Regions from separate parts of the Pedobacter sp. UYP1 genome, predicted to be linked through region 1. Evidence: riboswitches for the same ligand, from Rfam matches in the RefSeq annotation. Region 1 holds a riboswitch; each other region holds the start of a gene.
The links. Region 1 has a riboswitch for S-adenosylmethionine ahead of ABIB30_RS25305 (peroxiredoxin family protein). Riboswitches for the same ligand answer to the same signal wherever they lie in the genome.

Region 1 (7,351 bases):
AGGTCTTTTTGTAAATGGGCTATGTAGTTAGGATAACTGGTTGAAACTTTGCGGTAATCTCCTCCTTCGAGTGCAGTAAAATTATAAGGGTAGGTATGCTTGTAAAAACGATAGCCAGGCAGGTCATTCCAGTACACATAAACTAGGTCACCACGTTTAAAATGAGTATTCACATAAGTAAGTGCTTCTTTTTGAAAAGATCTTTTATGAATGATAAATTCATCGGGATGTATCATTGTTTGCACACAATTGTAAACTGGCGCTGCTATTAAGAGTATAAAGAATAACAAGCTCACCTTGTCTGATTTGAAAAATGAGGCAATTTGATCTATTCCTTTGACAATAAAGAGGATGAGCAAAGGACAAATGAAAACCCAGAACCGTTCGTTTAAAGGGTAAAGCTTAAGCCCTGAGGCCAGAAAAACAAACACAAATGGAAATAACAGGATCAGCGCATATCTTTTATCCTTAATATAGAGCCATATCCCATAAAACAGCCCAATAAGTGGTAACCATGGAGTATTCAGAAGCGCTTTAAGCAAAACAGAATTTCCAGTAAACAATTTCCAGGTCAGGCCAAGCGGATATTCTATTAAATGATACAAGGCCGCTGGATACCAACGCAATTCTTCCATATTGACTGGTGGCAATGGCATGAAATAATGATAAAAATCAAACCACTCAGCTGCCCATTTAGACTCCGCATGTTTGTGTGTAAACAGCAGATAGTTCAGGACGAAACCTGCTAGCCATAACAAGAAAGGGACTAATTGTCTGAAGAATAGCTTCCAGTCTCGTTTGTAAAGATTTTTACAACTGATGCCTGTTGCAATTCCAGCCAGAATAAATATGGATGAGTAGGAGAACCATAGAATTGCAGCTCCTGAAATTCCCCAGACGAGTAATGATCGCCATGCTAACCGATCCTTATAGTGCATATAAATATACAAGATCAGTACAGTGGCAAATAGTTCAGTCGAATATTGTTTGATCTCAACGGAATGGAAAACCAGAGGAGGAGCCAGTGCTAATATCACTACAGCTGTTATTGCTGCAACCGGGCGCAGGAAATACTTGGCTACAGGAATGAAAAGCAAAATTGCCGCTATACCACATAAAACAGGAAATAGACGCAACACCATTTCGCCCGTTCCTAAAAGGTAAACAAATGTTTTTACAACCCATAAAAAGCCAATCGGTGCTTTTTGCTGATAATCCAAAGTGTGGGCCGCCAGCTCAATGTAATTCATTTTGATCAGGCTGGTAGCCAGATAAACTTCATCCAGCCAAAGGGAGCGGTTATATAAAAGATGGAAGAGACGAACGAAAATGCCGCATCCAATAATTATGCTGTACCAAATATTTTGGTTTCTGAGATAGCTGGATTGGTTTTTACACATATGAGTGATGCTCAGTCATGGGAAACTTTTTAATTAATGCAAATAATTCATAAATTTAAAGATTATTTAAATAGCCATAGGTGGATGTTATAGATTGGGAGAAAATAAAAGTTTTGATTCTTGATGTAGATGGTACTTTGTACAATCAGTCTGGATTAAGAAGAAGAATGTTATATGCTTTGCTAAAATATTATTTAGTCAGACCAACGCAACTCAGAGATCTCCTGATTCTATATTTTTTCCGTTCCGAGCGTAAAAAAAAGGCAGGTTATTGCAGTAATAACCTGGAGATTGAACAATATCAATGGTGTGCAGCTAAAATAGATGCCCCGCTGGAAAGAATTAAAAAGGTCGTTTCAAAATGGATGTTTGAATTTCCAAATCCTTATTTATATGCTTGCCGGTACGCTGAAATATATCCATTTTTGCAGCTGTTAAAGGAGCATCAGATCAAAGTAGCTATTTATTCAGATTACGGTGCCATTGATAAATTAAAAGCGTTGAAAATTGAAGCCGATTTGGTGGTCGCTTCTACTGATACAGAGGTTAATTGTTTGAAGCCGAAACCAATTGCTTTATTTCATATCATGAAGCACTTTGGTGTTGATTCAGCAGAATGTCTTTACATAGGCGATCGGGATGAACTGGATGGAATATGTGCTGCCCGGGCAAAAATACGCTACCTCAATATCAATAAATATAACTCAGGCAGCTTATATACAGCGCTTGCAAATAGTTTAAAAGGACATTATAAATAAGAGATTGTAAATGACGGTTAAAAAAAAGGCGGGTCTTAAAGATTATATAGCCCTCGCCCGCCCGGACAGCTGGGTGAAGAACGTTTTCATGGTACCTGGAATGCTGTTTGCATTATCTGTATTTAAGACACCTATAGACAGCCATCTGTTTTTTAAAATCATTATTGGAATTATCAGTACTTGTTTAATTGCATCGGCAAATTATGTGATCAATGAATACCTGGATGCAGATTTTGACAGGTTCCATCCTTTAAAAAAGAACAGATCTTCTGTTGTATACACGGTAAACCCAAAGTTAGTTTACCTGGAATACGTTGCTCTTGCAATTATAGGGTTGTCATTAGCTTACCTGATCTCGTATAAATTTATCCTGCTTTCGGCTTTCCTCTTATTTATGGGGGTTATTTATAATGTAAGACCATTCAGGAGTAAAGAACGGGTATTTCTGGATGTGCTTTCTGAATCAGTGAATAACCCTATACGTTTTGGTTTGGGCTGGTTTATATTTTCTCCGGCATTAGGTGCTCCGGACAGCAAATGGGATTTTGACTGGATCAACACTTTTCCTCCAACCAGTATTATTGTTGCCTACTGGATGGGAGGTGCATTTTTAATGGCTACTAAACGTTTTGCAGAATACAGGATGATTGGAAATCCTGAAACGGCTGGTCAGTACCGGAGGTCGTTTAAGTTTTATACGGAAAACAGCTTACTGGTCTCTATGTTTTTTTACGCGATTACCTCTGCCTTTTTTATGGGTATTTTCCTGATTAAGGACAGAATAGAATTACTGGTTAGTTTTCCATTTTTCGCTCTGTTGTTTTCATGGTATCTCAGAATTGGATTATTGAACGATTCTCCAGTACAGGGTTCCGAAAAACTACATACACGTAAGTGGTTTATGTTATATTTATTTCTTTTTACGGCATTGCTTTGCATTTTGATGTTTGTTGATATTCCATGGTTATATTGGTTCCTTAAAAACGCATCCAATATTAGATGAAATACGATTATTACGATTTGATTATTGTTGGCACCGGCTTCTCTTCTACATTTTTTCTGAAAAAGTATCTGGAAAAGAATAAAGGAGTAAAGAGGATCCTTGTGCTTGAACGCGGACAGTTATTCCCGCATAGTGAAAGATTAAAGATCAAAAGAGGGGAGCTTGCTGATTCTCCGGCCTCTGGTAACTCGTGGGAAGATCAGATCATGAATAAAACCCCGGAGAAAAGGTGGCCTTTTACGACTGCTTTTGGAGGAAGTTCTAATTGCTGGTGGGGATGTACACCAAGATTTATGCCTTCTGATTTTAAAATGAAGACGTTATTTGGGGTAGAAAACGATTGGCCGGTCACCTATGAAGAGCTTGACCCTTATTATGAAGAAGCAGAAGAATTGATGGCTATTTCCGGGCCGGACGGAACACCTTTTCCTAAGAAAAGTAAATATCCGCTTCCAGCTCATAATTTCAGCCCGATAGATAAAATACTGCATCAGAAATATGGAAATCAGTACATCAGCCAGCCTACTGCAAGGGCGAGCAGGGGTACAAAAGGGAGAAACCAATGTATGGCCAACTCAAGCTGCGATGTTTGTCCGGTAGATGCTAAATTCACCATAGAGAATTCTGGTATTGACGTATATCAGAACGCGCAGGTTGAACTTTTATATGGTGCACAGGTTTACCGTTTGGAAACCGCAGGCAACATAGCAAAAAAGGTTTGTTATGTGAAAGACGGAAAGGATTATGAGATCGCTGGAGAGGTTATCGTTCTGGGTGCTAATCCGATGTTTAATTCAAATATCCTGTTAAATTCAGGTGATCGTAATCCATTGACTGGTAAAGGGTTTGGAGAACAGCTTGGCATGCAGGTCTTAATTTATCTGGACAACCTGAAAAATACAGGGGGCAGTACCTGGGTCAATGCAAACGGTTATATGTTATATGATGGCAACCACCGTAAGGATTATGCTGCCTGTTTGATCGAAACTAATAATGCACCTTATAATATCCGGCTTGAAAGAGGTAAATGGTTAAATATGACCTCTTTCCGTATGATTTTTGAAGATTTACCACTCTCAACGAATTATATCACCACCACTTCAGATAAATTGGTGCCTGAAATCAATTTTAAAGGGGGCAGATCCGATTATGCACTGAAGGGAATGGAAAACATGAAAAAAGTTCTTCCGGGAATTCTATCGTGTCTTCCTGTAGAAAAATTGAAATTCCTGGACCCGTTTCCTAACGAAGGACATATTTTAGGAGGCACAAGAATGGGTAAAACTGCGGCAGATAGTGTGGTAGATAAAAATATGGTTCACCAACAGTACAGAAATGTTTTTGTACTGGGCAGCGGCTCGTTTACTACTTTTAGTGCATCAAATCCAACACTGACTTTATCAGCTATGTCATTGTATTCCGCAGATCATTCATTTTAGTTATGAAAAGAAGAACATTCATCACCATGGCAGGTATCGGAACAGGATTGTTAATTCTTCCTCCTGCATTATATATCGCATCTCCATCACTGCGAAAACATGCCGTCATGTTAATCAGAGAAGAACTGTATTACCTGAAACTGGATACTGCAGGATTGGATCAGTACGTCAATGATTATTTCAGTTCCTCATCCAATAATGCAATGACTAATCTCAGGTGGAAAGCCTTTTATTATTTAGGGATTAAAGCAGAAAAGTCAAATCAGATTTTTGAACTGATCAAATTTTACCTGCTGTCAACAGATTTTTTTATCCATAAAATGGACGAAAGTAAACTGGTCAGCTACCTGGGATTATATAGTCCTTATAAAAGCCCTGTTCCAAATCCTTATTCTTTTGTATTATACCCTGCTGATTAATTAGTGGCGTTTTTAGCCAGAAAACAACTTTTTATAAATTAATACTACTAAAATAGTAGTATTAATTGTTTTTACGGTTTTTCATTCTTATCTTTAGGGTAGATAAGTTAAAACAATTTAAAAATACGCTCACCATGATTGCTAAATTACAACTTCAAAAATTATTGCTGACTGATTTAACAGGCAATTTTATGCGATGTTGTATGGCGTAAAGACTACTATTTGACCCTATAATTTACAAACTGAATCGTTAAGCAGCAGTTGTAAATCCACTCAATTACCGGAGCTGATAATCTTGATTTCAAAATCCTGATACCCCGGCGCATTTTGATGGAATATTATGGTGGTCATCTATTCTTTACAACAAAGCACCGGGGTATCAGGATTTATTTTAAATATACAGCTTTACCATCTAATTAATCACCACCATTAGTTAGTTGATTTATACAGAAGAAGGGAGAGGCAGTCTCGTTGAACTTCTAGCAACTTTCCATAGGAAAAAGTGCTCAACCTGATCCAGCAATGGATTATAAATTAATTAATAACAAGTAACTATTCAGGTTTCCTGGCTTGCTTCTTTGCAGAGGCAGTTCAATTGTGAACTGGCAGGAATCGTTATGAGTTCGTGGCTTTGTTATGAAAGACTATAAAAAATAGGACTTAACACTAATAAAGATGATTATGAAAACTAAATTCTCCTCTAAACTGGCAGGACTACTAACCTCGGTCGTACTGATCAGCGGAACTGCCTCCGCTAATGATTCAAAACCTCTTCCAAAAGAAGGGATCTGGCGTGGCGTTTTTACAGTCAGTGAATCGCAAGTTCCTTTTAATTTCGAATTCAAAGGCAAAGATTCAAAAAATGCATTACTTACTTTGATTAATGGATCAAGACGTGATGAATTTCATGTAGAACGCCGTGGTGTGGATTCGATCTATGTAAAGATGAATACCTACGATGCAGCTTTAGTTGCTAAAATTGAAGACAATGGAACCCTGACTGGTGAATATCGTAGTCTTGTACCAGGTTTTAGGGGTAATTCTTTACCATTCATCGCAGAATATGGTAAAAGCTACCGTTTTGTAGAGCCGGGGAAAGAAATCGCCCCAAAACATAATATCTCTGGTAAATGGGAAATCAAAACTTACACTAAAGAGGCCGTCCCTGCATCTATCGCACTCTTAAAGCAATCTGGTAATAAATTGACAGGTGTAATTATGACCGTTGTGGGAGATACACGTGAACTGGAAGGTACTGTACAAGGTGATGAATTCGAACTTTCAGGTTTTACAGGCCCAAGCCCTTTTATTGTGAAAGGAAAAATCAATGACGATAACAGCATCACAGGCGAACAAGGCTTTGGAATCTATAAGAACTTGAAGTTTGATGGCTTGCGAAATGAAAAAGCAGAATTGCCAGATCCTTATAAACTTACCTTTTTAAAAGAAGGCTATAAAAAACTTGACTTCACTTTTCCTGATTTAAAAGGACAGCAAGTTTCCCTTAGCGATGATAAATATAAAGGTAAAGTTGTCATTATCGAAACTATCGGTACCTGGTGCCCAAACTGTACCGACCAGACAGTTTTTCTTGCTCCATGGTTTAAAAAGAATCAAAAACGTGGCGTAGAAGCTATTGCAATAGGCTTCGAACAGAAAGATGATTTAGAATATGCAAAATATACGCTGGGCAAATTGAAAGAAAAATACGGGATTACTTATGATATCCTATTTGGTGGTATAGCAGACAAAAAAATTGTTGCCGAAAAACTGCCTGCACTCAACAAATTTGTTGCTTTTCCGACGACTATCATTATCGACAGAAAAGGTGACGTCAGGGAAATTTATACGGGTTACACCGGAACTGTGACTGGTAAATATTACGAGGAATACGAAAAGAAATTCAATAAAGTGCTCGATGAACTCATTGCTGAACCTGTACCTCAACTGGCAGTTGCAGCGACTACCACAGGAAAATAAATAATCAACCTACCAAAAATATATATTATGAGAATTAAAGTATCAAAAATAGGGGTGCTGGCACTAGCTGTACTAATTTCCTCTGCTTCTTTTGCAGCGGGTAAAACCGAAGATCCAAAAGCAGCTAAAAAATTCATTAAAGAAGGAATCTGGCGTGGTGTTTTTAAAGTTAGTGAAACTGAAGTACCTTTTAATTTCGAATTGAAAGGAAAGGATGTGGAACACGCGACTTTCACACTGTTGAATGGGACGCGGAGAGATGATTTTCATGTCGAATATCTAGGCAAAGATTCTTTGTTCATCAAAATGAATACTTATGACGCTGCCTTAGTGGCTAAAATAGATAACGATG
Region 2 (7,351 bases), on a different contig from region 1:
TAGCTTATAAAATGGGCTTGCCTGTCAAACAGTTTATCGCCGCTACCAATGCGAATGATACGGTTCCACGCTTTCTGGAAACAGGGGTTTATGAAACCAGGCCTTCGGTACAGACTTATGCAAATGCAATGGATGTAGGTGCGCCAAGTAACTGGGTGAGGATTATGACTTTGTTTAACGGACAGCGTGAAAGTGTGAAAGAGATTGTAAAGAGCTACCGGTATACCGATGAGCAGACTGTTCAGGCTATTGCTGATATTTATCAGCAGTTTAACTACGTGGCTTGCCCGCATACGGCTATTGCCTGGTTAGCTGTGCAGGAGTATCAGAAACAACAGGCTCCGGGCGATGATACTTTTGTATTCCTTTCGACAGCACATCCTTGTAAGTTCCCTGATATATTCCCTGCTGAAATTGCTGCGAAGATTGATATTCCTGAGCAGGTGAATGCACTGAGACAAAAACAGAAGATAGCTACGGCTATGCCAGTAGATTTTGATGCTTTTAAGACCTTTTTATTAACGGCAGGCTAGGATTTGGCCAGTTGGATATTCTTTTAGAAAAAAAGCCTGTTTAATTCAAATTAAACAGGCTTTATATTATTTTATCTTTTTAAATCGCATGATGGCGATATCACCCATCATAAAATTAAGTATCGTATCTCCTTTGATGGAGTATTTATTTACTTTTTTTAAGGTTTCAAAGAAAACAGATTCTCCTTCACCGGGGCAGGCCATTTTTGTAACTGCCATTGGCTGATTAAAGTTAATGGACGTATCATCTGCATTCAGCTTTCCTGAGAAAGAGTTACAGCTGCTATTACCGCTTACCTTTTTATCAGCAAGGTCAAAAATCAGGGTTGGCTTTTGGCCTGGATACAAACCGTTGAAAGCAATCCTTGGGCCTGAGATATAATTCAGTTCCCAGGTTCCTCCGAGTTTGGATAAATCTGAACTTGCCTCTACCGTATTCTTTAAGGCATTACAGGAAGTTAAAGTGCCAATAACTGTAAGTACCATCAATGTCGTCCTTCTCATATCGTTCTTTGTAGAGAACGAAATATACAAAGAATCTGCCAAATATTCATCAGGAGCAGAATCTGACCTCTAAATTAGAAAACTGCGCGGGCAATTCTTTTTGTTGGTTCAGGATTACTCATGGTATAAAAATGAAGTACTGGAGCGCCAACCTTGATTAACTCTTTGCACTGTTGGATCATCCATTCTATTCCTACCTCTTTTACGTCCTTCTCATTTTTACATTCCTGAACGGCTTCTGTCAAATCTTCCGGCAGATCGATATGGAATATTTTTGGTAAACTGATGAGTTGTTTAGAAGAAGTAATCGGCTTAAGTCCGGGAATAATGGGGACATTTATCCCATTTGCTCTGCACTGGGCAACAAAATCACAGTATTTGGCATTGTCGAAAAACATCTGGGTCACGATAAACTCTGCACCCATATCTACTTTTTGCTTCAGGTATTTAAAGTCGGCCTTTAGGTTAGGTGCTTCAAAATGCTTTTCCGGATAGCCGGCTACACCAATACAGAAATCTGTCTGGAAGGCTGAATGATCTTCAAAAAGATATTTTCCGTTATTCATATCGTTAACCTGACCTAACAGATCAGTGGCATAAGCGTGTCCGCCGGGGGTAGGGATAAAGGTCGAATCTGCGTGTCTGGCATCTCCGCGTAAAACCAATACGTTATCAATTCCTAAAAACTGAAGGTCAATCAGGGCATTTTCGGTTTCTTCTTTGGTAAAACCACCACAAATTAAATGCGGAACAGCATCTACTTTGTATTTGTTCATGATTGCCGCACAGATGGCTACGGTACCTGGACGTTTACGGTAAGACACCTTTTCCAGCAAGCCGTTGTCATGTTGTTTATAGATATAATCTTCTCTATGATAGGTCACATCAATAAAGGGTGGATTAAACTCCATCAAAGGATCTATGGCATCATAAATATCTGTGATGCTTTTTCCTTTAACTGGCGGCAGGAGCTCAAAAGAAAACAAGGTTTTACCCTTGGCGTTGTTAACGTGGTCGGTGATCTTCATTTAAGTTTTGTTGTGAGGTTAATAGGCTAAATTCGGACTAAGCCATCTTTCGGTATCTTCAAGTGACATGTTTTTTCTGACTGCATATTCTTCTACCTGATCTTTGGTTATTTTCCCAAGGCCGAAGTATCTGGATTGAGGGTGTGAGAAATAAAATCCGCTGACTGCTGCAGTTGGATACATCGCAAAGCTTTCTGTTAAGCGCAGCCCGATCTTTTGTTCTGCACCTAATAAGTCAAATAATGTTTCTTTTTCGGTGTGATCCGGGCATGCAGGGTAACCTGGTGCCGGACGGATACCTGCGTATTCTTCTTTGATCAGATCTTCGTTAGTTAATTGTTCGTCTTTTGCATAGCCCCAGTAATCTTTACGGACTAATTCATGCAAGTGTTCAGCGAAGGCTTCAGCCAGCCTGTCTGCTAGTGCTTTTGCCATAATACTGTTGTAATCGTCATAGTTTGCTTCAAATTCAGCAACCATTTCGTCACAGCCAATACCTGTAGTCACAGCAAAACCACCAAAATAGTCCTGAACTCCGTCTTCTTTGGTTGCCACGAAATCTGATAAGGCATAATAAGGTTCTCCGGCAACTTTCTCCGCTTGCTGACGCAGGGTATGAATCGTTACGGGTTCGCCTGCTACGTCTAATACGATATCATCGCCTTTGGCATGTGCCGGCCAGAAACCGATAACTGCTTTAGCGGTCAGTAACTTTTCATCAACGATCTTTTGTAAAAGTACGCGGGCATCATCGTATAGTTTTTTTGCCTCTACGCCAACAGATTTGTCATTGAATATTTTTGGGTAACTGCCTCTTAATTCCCAGGTGTGGAAAAAAGGAGTCCAGTCAATATAAGGCACAAGGGTTTCCAGCGGGTAATCTTCGAATGTTTTAGTCCCGAGAAATTTAGGTGCAGGAGCTACAAGGGCAGGGTCAATCGTAAATTTATCGGTCCTTGCTTCTTCAATAGATTTGAAACGTTTATCATTGCGTTTATTCAAATGCGCTTCGCGTGCTTTATCATATTCCAGCCTGATATTATCAATATAACCACCGCGGGCTTCCGCGTTCATCAGAGTACTGCATACAGTCACACTTCTGGAGGCATCCAGCACGTGAATGGCTGGGCCCGAATAGTTCGGTGCTATTTTTACGGCAGCATGTATTCTGGAAGTGGTTGCGCCACCAATCAACAGGGGTACGGTAAAGCCTTCACGTTCCATCTCTTTGGCAAAGTGAACCATTTCATCCAGTGAAGGTGTAATCAGTCCGCTTAAACCAATAATATCTGCGTTAATTTCTTTGGCTTTTCTGATAATTTCCTGTGCAGGGACCATCACGCCTAAATCAACAATTTCAAAGTTGTTACAGGCCAATACCACGCCTACAATGTTTTTACCGATATCATGAACGTCACCTTTTACTGTGGCAAGTAAGATTCTGCCGGCCGAAGAGCTTTGGTCACCATCCGGGTTGTCCAGTTTCTCCTGCTCAATAAAGGGAAGCAGATAAGCTACAGCTTTCTTCATTACCCTGGCTGATTTTACGACCTGAGGGAGGAACATCTTTCCGGCACCGAATAAGTCACCTACGATATTCATTCCGTCCATTAGCGGACCTTCAATGACATGAATAGGGCGGTCGTATTGTTGTCTCGCTTCTTCTACATCGGCATCCAGGTATTCAATAATACCTTTGACCAAAGAGTGGGACAGACGGGATTCTACAGGTGCTTTTCTCCATTCTTCGTCTTTAACGAGTTCTTTTCCTTTAGATTTTACGGTTTCTGCAAAGTCTACCAGACGTTCTGTAGCATCTTCGCGGCGGTTTAATAAAACGTCTTCTACGCGTTCCAGTAACTCGGCAGGGATAGCTTCATAAACTTCCAGCATCCCGGCATTCACAATTCCCATATCCAGTCCGGCTTTAATGGCATGGAACAGAAAGGCAGAGTGCATAGCTTCACGTACGGTATTATTTCCTCTGAAAGAGAAAGATATATTGGATACACCACCACTTACTTTCGCATAGGGCAGGTTTTCTTTAATCCAGCGTGCTGCGTTGATAAAATCAACTGCATAGTTGTTGTGTTCTTCTAAACCGGTGGCTACGGTTAAGATATTCGGGTCGAAGATAATATCTTCTGCCGGGAAGCCAATTTCCTCTACCAGGATATCGTATGAGCGTTTACAGATTTCTTTTCTACGTTCAAAGTTATCTGCTTGTCCATTTTCATCAAAGGCCATCACTACGATTGCTGCACCGTAATTCATAATCTTACGGGCACTTTCACGGAATTTATCTTCTCCCTCTTTTAACGAAATGGAGTTGACAATCCCTTTTCCCTGTAAACATTTTAAACCGTTTTCAATGACACTCCATTTAGAGGAATCGACCATGATCGGCAGTTTGGAAATATCAGGTTCTGAAGCAATCAGGTTCAGGAATTTCGTCATTGCGGCTTCAGAGTCCAGCATCCCTTCGTCCATGTTCACGTCAATGACCTGCGCACCACCTTCTACTTGTTGCCTGGCAACGGCAAGTGCAGCTTCGTAGTCACCGCTTAAAATTAACTTGGAGAATTTTGGGGAGCCTGTGATATTAGTTCTTTCACCAATATTAACAAACATGCTTTCGGGCGTAATGGTTACGGGTTCAAGTCCGCTCAGGCGAAGGTAACGTGGTATTTCTGGTATTTGTCTTGGGGTAATATTTTTGGCTTTTGCGGCAATCGCTGCGATATGCTCTGGCGTAGTACCACAACAACCACCCACGATATTGACAAAACCGTGCTGAATAAAGTCTGAGACCAGTGACGCTGTTTCATTGGGCATTTCATCATAAGCGCCAAATTCATTCGGTAAACCTGCATTAGGGTATGCAGATACATAACAGGGTGCTTTAGCAGAGAGCTCTTCAATATGGGGCCTCATGTCTTTTGCACCCAATGCACAGTTAAAGCCTATGCTCAATGGGTTAGCATGAATGATTGAATTCAGGAAAGCTTCTACAGTCTGACCGGACAGTGTTCTGCCTGATGCATCTGTAATAGTTCCGGAAATCATAATCTCAATTTTACGCCCGATAACTTCTTCATATTTTTTGATTGCAAAGATTGCCGCCTTCGCATTTAAAGTATCAAAAATGGTCTCAATTAATAACAGGTCTGATCCGCCATCAACCAGTCCTCTGATTTGTTCGTAGTAAGCGTCAACTAGTTCATCAAAGGTTAAGGCTCTGTATCCCGGATCATTTACATCTGGTGAGATAGACAAGGTACGGTTGGTAGGGCCTACGGCACCTGCAACGAAACAAACGCGGTCTGGATTTGCGGCCATGAATTCATTGACTGCTTCTTTGGCTATTTTAGCACCTTCGAAACTCATTTCATAGTCAAGTTCTTCCATCTTATAATCCGCAAGAGAGATCCTTTGCGTACTAAAAGTGTTGGTCTCGATGATATCTGTTCCTGCTTTAAGATATTCGGTATGTATAGCTTTGATGATATCAGGACGGGTAATATTCAGCAGGTCATTATTTCCTTTGACGTCGCATGGATGATTCGCAAAGCGCTCTCCTCTGAAGTCTTCTTCAGTTAGGATATAGCGCTGGATCATGGTGCCCATTGCGCCATCGATGATTAGTATTCGTTTTTTAAGCTCTTCTCTTATGCTCATTATCTGTGTTGGATAGCCATTTGTCTGTATTCAAGCAACTAATGCGATGCCAGTATCTTGAAGACAGAAAATTTTATATAAAGGCCTAATCAGAAATCCGGTGTCGGATCGAATTAACTTATCTGTCAGGAACAGCCGAAACTGTTCGAGTAGAATGTAGCACCTTGTAAGCACAGGTTGCTAAGACTTCGTCGGGTCTAATCCCTCCGTCTTTCTTTATAAGCTCATACAAAAATGCAACAAAGAAAAATCATTTCCAAGCAAATAGAGTTTAAAGCATATAAAATTGCAAAAATCAGGCAAATGAACACATAGTACGGAACAATGTTCTGTGTGGTTAGCGTATTCTTCTATGGATGTAATTGAGAATAGTGCTAAAGATCAACAAAAAAAGGCCGGCCAGTGAAGTGCCCTTAATAAGTGTCTGACTTACTGAGGGCACTTCACTGGCCGGCTTTTTAACCAGGAATACTGGTTTATTTTCTTCCTCCGAATATTCTCAATAAGAAGATAAAGATATTCAGGAAGTCAAGGTATAGAGATAGGGCACCCATGATCGCTAATTTCTTAGTGTCATCAACAGCCATAGTACCACCGTTTTCTTCAATACCTGCCCCGATACGTTTCAATTTTTGAACGTCATAAGCAGTTAATGCAGTGAAAATCGCTACACCGAAGAAACTCATGATATAGTCAAAGCTTGAACTTTTCAGGAACATGTTCACTACACTGGCAATAACCAGTCCTACTACACCAATCATTAAGATTGATCCGAATTTACTTAAATCGGTGTTGGTGGTGTAACCCAGTACAGCCATTAAACCAAATATCCCTGCAGCAGCAGCAAAACAAGCTACTACTGAACTTGTTGTATAAATCAATAAGATAAAACTCAGACTGACACCGGTCAATACTGAATACAGAATAAATACGCCTAATAAAGCACTGTATGATAACTTACTCAGCCCTGCACTCATCAAAAGTACCAGTCCAAGCGGAGCAAACATAGCAACATAACCTATCATAGACATTTTACCTGTTTCCTGATTGATCAGGTAGCTTAACATTTCTGGCGTATTTGCCATGTAAACTGCAGCCAGTGTTGATAAACTCAACGCTACAAACATCCATAAAAACACGTTGGCAAAAAATTTCTTTGCAACTGTTCCTGTTTGGTTTTCCACAAATACTGATTGTTGTGACCAATTATTATTGTTGTTATCCATGTTATTTTAAAATTTAATTAAATATACGAATCTATTTGTATCAGCAAAAGCTATGCCCCTAGTCTTTTTGTCAGAATTTCTTCAACTTTATGGAAGATTTGAAGGGGTTTTGCTGTTCTCCATGCCAAATCGTCAAGTTCGCCACCAAAGTTGATATAGTAATCAATATTGCTGCTTCTGAATTCTTCAATTACATGCGGGTTGAAATTGAGTCCGGTGATCCATCCGTCTTCAACATCCTGGAACCATTCTTCATAATAGCTATCCTCTGAGGCGTGGAAATTAAGAATGTTTTCTCCAATCAGGATAAATTTGTTGATGCCTTCATCGATCATTAGTTCGAGAATTTCTCTTTTAAGCAGCATAATATCATTTCCTATGG
Region 3 (7,351 bases), on a different contig from region 1:
CTGATATTTAGTTTCTCCAGTTCAGCCGCCGCAACAGCCCCTTTTTCTATATAGATGTTAAAGACCGCTTTATTTCTGAAGTCTTCTTCTCCGGGATAGTTAGGCACATTATCCCACTGTTCAGCTACATCATTCAATAAACCCAGTAAATTTGTTTTTCTGGCCGGGTTCTTTTCCTCACATAAGAAAAAGGAATAATTACGGACTACAATAGCAAACCGGGTTTCTTTCAGCCAGCTTAAATCATTCAGTAATTCTTCCAGTGAATCCAGGCTGCTGCTATAATAATCAGGAAAGTCAAGCTGTCTGGCTAATTCGTGAATAAATTCATCTACAGTAACAATTTCACGTCCATTAATATTGACGATACGTGCATTGTCTTTAATCAAGTCCTTTTCTTTTCCAGCTTCAAAGAGGCAAAATCCGTTCATGTCTTTAAAATTTTGTAAATGTTTTATAATGATCTCCAGTATAATACCGGGTAGCATCTGCTCCAATTATAATTCGTTCAACCCCTCTGTTCTGTCCTTTGACTTTGGGATTCACATCATACTCTTTATAAGCTACTCCCTGCGGTAATAGCCCTTCCCGGTTCTTAAAGACTGTTCCGCCAACATAACCCTGTGGAGCTTTGCTGTTTTTAGCTACATAAGCAGCAACGGTATAAGCCTTTTGCGGAACACCCGCTACCTTCACATTATCCTCAGTATCTGCGTCTGTTGAAGACGGACTATCAGCAGTTATTTTTTCCTGTTGGGTTGCAGCCTGGTCTGTTACAGCATGAGATCCTTTGCAGGAAAAAAGCAGGAGACAGCAGGTAATTAAAGCAAATATAATTCTCATAATTTAAACGGTCTCCTTAAATATCAGTGATTTATGTGATAAATTTATAAGATTCTGAAGATTTAATAAAATGATAATCCCAATAAAACATCTATAAAGTGATCCCTAATTTACATCAAACCAAAGTTTTGTGGTTAAAGCATCTGTTCCCTGGTGTGCTACCGCAGCTTTGTATCCATCAGGATTTAAAGACTGCTCGTTCCCCGGGTAGATAAACCTTACCGGTATCTTGCCGTTCAATGCACCTGCAACAGGCGGGGTAAGTACAGGGTAATCCAATCTTCTCCATTCTGCGAAAGCTTCTAAACCCTGACCAAACAAGGCGATCCACTTCTGGTTTCCAATTGATTTTTTATAATTTGAGGCATCATATTGAACATCTGCTCTTGCTTTATAAGTCGCAATATCAGTCGTAGAGATACCATACTGCAATAAAGAAGCCTCTACTGCCTGATTATAAAGTGCAGCTGCATTCTCTCCTGTAAATCCTCTGGCAGCAGCTTCTGCACGGTCAAATAATATTTCTGCATAACTGATGATTACAGCAGGGGCAGTAGGCGCAATAAAATAAGCACCCGGTTTTGAAGTACTTGTTAAACCAAGCGCGGCAGCGTCACCAGTAAGCAAGCCATTAGGTACACCAGTATAAAGTTGTGTCTTTACTGCTTTGCTTGCATATACAGGCAGGCGAGGGTCGTTTAAAGCAGTTAACTGGTCCACTATGGTCTTACTGACTCTATAGTCATCACGCGTGTCAAAAAGGTTGCTGATTGGATTTTGATTTGGAGATGTCTTATAGTTCAATTGTGCATTTTCAGCATTGGAACTGATATAAGTTCCACCTTCTGTCTGTATATCTGCAATAACCTGTTTAGCTAATGCTGGTTCGCGGTCAGCAATACGCAAAGCAATTCTTAAACGCAGAGAGTTGGCGAATTTTTTCCAGTTAGCAATCGAATTCGCATAAATAACATCGCCCAAAATTGCTTTTCCAGCAGGATCTAAACTTGCTTGTGCAGCTTTCAAATCGCTTAATATACCCAGATATACGTCTCTTTGTGCATCATATTTTGGTGTCAGGAATTCAGTGATATCACCAGCTTGTGAATAAGGAACATCGCCATAAGCATCAGTTTCCAAAGCGAATATCCATGATCTCAATACAAGACCAACACCTTTGTAGTTGGTATTCCCTTGCGCATCTGCCAGTTTAATCAGCTGGTTCAGGTTCACAATTCCCTGGCGGTAACCAGTTGTCCATAACTCCTGAAAAGCTGTATTACTGAAAATATACCTGTCCGGATCTGTGTACTGAATTTTAGCCCAATGTTGTACAAACAACAAACTTGAATTCATATTATTGGTAGTGCCCCAATAAGTGTCAGCTGTGTTTTTAATTGCAGCCGTTAACAGGAATTCAGGTTGTGCGTTCTTTGAGGCATTAGGGTCTACATTGGTGTCTGTCAGATCTTTCTTGCAAGAAGCCGCGGTGATCAATAATAAACCGGATAGTAAAAGGGGTATATATTTTGTCTTCATGGGAATTAGAATTTGAAATTAAGATTGAAACCGATAGTACGTACAGTTGGCAGTCCAAGATCTTCAAGACCTTGTCCATTACCTGTGTTGAACGCAGACTCAGGATCTATGTTAGGTACATTTTTATGCAGGATAAATAAGTTTCTGCCAACTGCCGAGATCGTTGCGCTTTGCAAGCCAATAGATTTAATCCATTGATCAGGTAAAGTATAGCCTAATTTGATTTCTCTCAGTTTGATATAAGTTGCACTGTAAACAGATGCTTCATCAATATTATTCAACGATTTATAGTATTGACTGGCAGAGATGATCGTATTGTTTTGTGAGCCATCTGCTAAAGAGCCTTTGAAAATCATACCATCGTCATAGATTGTTGCACCTGCAGGAGCTCCAGCACCAGGAGTAATTTGTACGGCTTTACCAGCAGCATTCTTGTAATAAGTCAGTCCGCCATTTTCAGCACCACGACCTGGAAGGGTAGAAGCTAATACCCCTGTATAAGTACCGGTCGCATTGGTTCCAGAGTAAATTTTGCCGCCAATATGTGCATCAACCAATACACTTAAGTTAATTCTTTTGTAAGTGAAACTATTGGTGATTCCGCCTAACCAGTCTGGCGTGTATTTTCCAAGCGTCCTTTTAGAAGGACTTGCTTGTGGTGTTCCGTCTGCGCCCACAATAATATCTCCGGCAGCATTTCTATCATATGCAGTTCCGAAAATTGTACCATAAGGTTGTCCAACAGCAGCCAGAATCTGAACTGATCCATCCGATCCCAGTTGGTAACTTTGTACACCTTGATAAAGATCTTTTACTTTACTGCGGTTCTTTGAATAATTCACAGTGATATCCCAGGTGAAGTCTTTCGTTTTAATAGGTGTTACCCCTAATTGCGCTTCAAGTCCTTTGTTGTTAATTGTACCTCCATTAACCAATTTCTTAAGGAAACCAGTAGTCGGGCTTACATCCAGACTTAAGATCTGGTTGATACTGTTAGTATTGTATACACTGAAATCAAGACGAACTCTGTTTTTGAACAAGCCAACTTCAAAACCTGCTTCCGTAGATTTGGTCGTTTCTGGTTTCAGATTCGGATTCAAGTCTGTATCGCTTAGATTTTGTTGCGGATTACTATCAAATGGAGCAGTGAAAGAATAATTATTAATCAATTGATAAGGGGAAGCATCTTTACCAACCTGAGACCATCCGCCACGAAGCTTGGCAAAGTTCAGCACATCACTTTTGATGTCAAATGCTTCGGTAAGGATTAAACTTGCATTGACCGAAGGATAGAAATAAGAACGGTTTTGAGCAGGCAGCGTCGAGGACCAGTCATTTCTGGCTGTAAGATTCAAATACGCATAATTTCTAAAACCAAGTTGAGCAGAACCAAATGTACTGTATACCCTTTGTTTGCTGTAAATATTGGAAGAGATCAACGGATCGCGTGAATTACTCAGCGTGTAAAGATTATTAACAGCCAATTTAGGAGCTTTCTGATCATTGCTCTCAAAAGTAGTCGTTCTGATATTCCCACCTAATAAGAGATCAAGGTTGAAATCAGCATTTAACTTTTTAGTGAAATCCAGTCTTCCTTCCGTATTGTTCTCATTGAAAGTATAAGCATCTTCTTCATACGAACCAAAAGGTGTACCATTTGTTCCATAAGCGATTTTTATCTTTCTGCGGTCATTGTAGTAATCATTACCCGTTCTGAAGTTCGCTGATAAACCATCTATTATTTTGTAGTTCAATTCTGCACTTCCAATCAACCGGTTACGAACCTGACCCACTGTGTTTTCGTAGGCAACAAAATATGGGTTACTATAATAGCTATTGTTCCAGTTGATATCTTTTCCATTCGCATCTTTATAGGTTTTTAATTGGTCTACATCAACCTGACGGCCAAACCAGGTAAACTGCAACATAGTGCTGCTTGCTCTTTTTCCTCCTGAACCAGGTAAGTTTGCACTTGTGTTTACATAATTAGCTGAGGCATTGAAAGTCAGCTTTGGTGTTATTTTATAAGTTGTGTTCAGTAAGAATGAGTTTTTTGATTGAGAAGAGTTCGGAATCACACCTTTCTGATCCAGGTTGTTATAAGAGAAACGTAAGTCATATTTATCTCCTGAACCTGAAATCGCAAGTCCATTATTCAAAGTATAACCCGTATTAAAGAAGTCACGTACATTATTTGGATGTGCGACAAAAGGAACAGCTACTCCGTTAGAATTAAATTGAGGGATTAAACGGCCGTCTAATCTTGGGCCCCAGCTTTCATCTACTCCATCATTCAGCCCCCCACCTTTACCATCTACATAGCTGAATTGGCCATTAGCACCTTGTCCGAATGAATTCTGATAAGATGGAATAGTTAACAAAGTAGAGAAGGTTGCATTGGAGTTCACGCTGATTCCTAAGCCAGGAGAGTTTTTACCTTTCTTAGTGGTAATCAGTACCACACCTGCCGCAGCACGGGAACCGTAAAGCGCAGCGGCATTGGGGCCTTTCAAGACACTCATAGATTCAATATCCTCCGAATTGATGTCAGAAATCGTATTAGCAAAATCTCGTGAGCCGCCTGAACCTAAATTTTGTGAATTATCTACCGGTACTCCATCGATTACAAATAGTGGCTGATTATTTCCTGATATAGAAGTCTCCCCACGGATAATGATCCTGGAAGAACCCATATCTCCCTGGCTATTGGTGATCTGTACACCTGCTACCTTACCAGATATGGAATTCAGCAGATTGGTCTCTTTCGCTTCAGAGATATCTTTTGATTTTAACTCCTGTACTGAATAACCTAATGATTTTTTCTCTTTAGGAATGTTCAAAGCTGTAACCACAACTTCACTCAGTTCATTAGAAGATTCATCTAATTGTATAGCTATCGTACTTGCTGAAGTTACTTTGAGTTCTTGAGTCGCATAGCCAATGGATACAATTTTTAAAATATCATTTGGTTTGGCGATGATAGAGAATTTACCATTTCCATCAGTTTGTGTACCAGCATTTGTTCCTTTAACAGAAACGCTTACGCCAGGAACGGGTTGCCCGTTAGATTTCTCGGTGACCACCCCGGTAATTTTAGCGGTTTGTGCCGCAGCAGTCTGTACGATGATAAAGGATAGCAGGATCCCAAATAAGTATTTGTAAGTTTTATACATATTAATGGTCTAGTTATATAATTGGTGTGTTTAATTCAATTTATTACGCATAACGTTCTTTGAACAGCTCTATTTATCAGGAATATTAAGGGAAGAGATGACAGCGACCAATTTACTTTATAGGTATATCTGTCACTTATCTTTTCCGCTTAAAGTGGATAGGAGTTAGCACCTTTTACAATTTGGGTGTATAGGTTGCTAAGACTTCATAGGGCCTTTCCCTCGGTCTTTCTTGATAAGTAGAAATCAATGAACAGCTAATTGTCGGGCAAATATATAAATAAACTACTAAATCTATAGTATATATTTCATTAGTAGGATATTCTGAGATTTGGCAGACAATTCGTCTATTATTTTGTTCAGATTGGAGGCATAAAAAAGGCCATTTCTCTGTTTTAGAGAATGGCCTTTGGATTGACTTAAGAAATTGGCTTAACGTATAGCATGCGCTATAGCTAGCTGATCGCCGAAGCGATTATATTCTCCTGATAACCAGATTCCAGATTTGCGTTCAATCCCAGCGCAACATTTTCTGCACAAGGGAAGATCAGCAGCGGTAAATTGGTATTTGCCGCCATCTTTTGCGTATTGCTTAAATTGAAAAGCTGCTCCAGAAAAGTTTTATGGCGATGTACCATTACAAAAACATTACAAGTCACGTTTTCTGCAAGCCATTTTAAGCCTGCTTTAACAGGAGCATGTTCTACTGCGCGGTAATAGATTTTAGGATAATTTATTTTATTAGCTACATCTTCCAGAAAGCCAGTGACTAATTTTTTAGTATCAGCTTCTGGCATCTCCGGATGTTGTATATGCGCCAGCGTAATCTCTGCATGAGATGGTTTTGCAAATTCGGTAAGCGCCTGAATAATATCCAGATCACTATCATCCATATCTGTTGCAAAAACAAATTTATCCAGCTTCTTAAAACTTTGGTTTTCTGGTACAATCAGCACAGGCAGGGGCACAGCGCCTATAATTTCCCGCATATGATTACCCATAATTAAGGAGCCCAGCCCCTTCCGGTGGGTGCCCATCACCAATAGCATCAGATCTCTGTTTGCTGATAGTTTGTTGATGTACCGGTATAAAGGTCCTTCCTGACACTTGTAATCAATAACGGGCCTGAAAGCATTAATCGGTAAAGTGGAGAGTTCTTCTTCTAGTCTTATGCCCAGCGCACGTAATTGTTCTTCACTATCCTTTTGTAAAATATTGTAATCTTCCATTGACCAGTAAACCTGCCCTCCTAAAGGTTCGGCCATTGGTACTAAAAAGGAATTATAAAGTGTAAGATTTGCATGAAGATGTTGTGCAAGGCGTAAAGCATAGCGTGCGGCATTTTCTGCATTGGCGGAAAAATCGGTCAGTACGGTTATCGTGTTCATAGCAAAGGATGTTTATTTTACCAGAGTAAAAGTGGTGATAAACAGGCTGTTTAGCTGTGACGCCCGTCATATTATCTAATGACATTCGTCATCAGGATCAAAAAAATTCACCTGAATATTTTGAATTATAAAAATACTTACTACATTTACGTAATCAGTTACGTAAATAGGTATATACAATGGAGTTTTTCAATCAGGTAGGTAAAAAGGCAATAGGAAGCAGGTTGCGGATGTTGACAGAGAAGATTACAGAAGATGCAGCTCAGATTTATCAATTTTATGATATCGATATCCAGCCAAAGTGGTTTCCGGTTTTCTATGTGCTTTCACAGGGAGAAGCAATGACCATTACTGCGATCGCTAAAGAAATTGGTCATTCTCATCCTTCGGTGAGTAAGATTATCGGAG

Region 2: linked by a shared signal. The riboswitch ahead of metH (methionine synthase) and the one ahead of ABIB30_RS25305 (peroxiredoxin family protein) in region 1 are both predicted to bind S-adenosylmethionine.
Region 3: linked by a shared signal. The riboswitch ahead of ABIB30_RS06685 (SusC/RagA family TonB-linked outer membrane protein) and the one ahead of ABIB30_RS25305 (peroxiredoxin family protein) in region 1 are both predicted to bind S-adenosylmethionine.

Annotation. Positions count from the first base shown of each region.
Region 1 covers NZ_JBEPPL010000020.1:43,972-51,322, forward strand. The annotation lists gene ABIB30_RS25275 (glycosyltransferase family 39 protein) at 1-1,250, opposite strand, end outside; gene ABIB30_RS25280 (hypothetical protein) at 1,311-1,433, shown strand; gene ABIB30_RS25285 (HAD family hydrolase) at 1,481-2,158, shown strand; gene ABIB30_RS25290 (UbiA prenyltransferase family protein) at 2,169-3,161, shown strand; gene ABIB30_RS25295 (GMC oxidoreductase) at 3,158-4,600, shown strand; gene ABIB30_RS25300 (hypothetical protein) at 4,603-5,019, shown strand; SAM riboswitch class I at 5,459-5,555, shown strand; gene ABIB30_RS25305 (peroxiredoxin family protein) at 5,701-6,999, shown strand; gene ABIB30_RS25310 (peroxiredoxin family protein) at 7,027-7,351, shown strand, end outside.
Region 2 covers NZ_JBEPPL010000011.1:59,520-66,870, reverse strand. The annotation lists gene thrC (threonine synthase) at 1-533, shown strand, start outside; gene ABIB30_RS19240 (META domain-containing protein) at 600-1,037, opposite strand; gene metF (methylenetetrahydrofolate reductase [NAD(P)H]) at 1,112-2,065, opposite strand; gene metH (methionine synthase) at 2,084-5,743, opposite strand; SAM riboswitch class I at 5,859-5,968, opposite strand; gene ABIB30_RS19225 (Bax inhibitor-1/YccA family protein) at 6,220-6,969, opposite strand; gene ABIB30_RS19220 (hypothetical protein) at 7,020-7,351, opposite strand, start outside.
Region 3 covers NZ_JBEPPL010000002.1:615,704-623,054, forward strand. The annotation lists gene ABIB30_RS06670 (barstar family protein) at 1-431, opposite strand, end outside; gene ABIB30_RS06675 (guanyl-specific ribonuclease) at 436-843, opposite strand; gene ABIB30_RS06680 (SusD/RagB family nutrient-binding outer membrane lipoprotein) at 949-2,382, opposite strand; gene ABIB30_RS06685 (SusC/RagA family TonB-linked outer membrane protein) at 2,388-5,555, opposite strand; SAM riboswitch class I at 5,689-5,797, opposite strand; gene ABIB30_RS06690 (universal stress protein) at 6,011-6,943, opposite strand; gene ABIB30_RS06695 (bifunctional helix-turn-helix transcriptional regulator/GNAT family N-acetyltransferase) at 7,123-7,351, shown strand, end outside.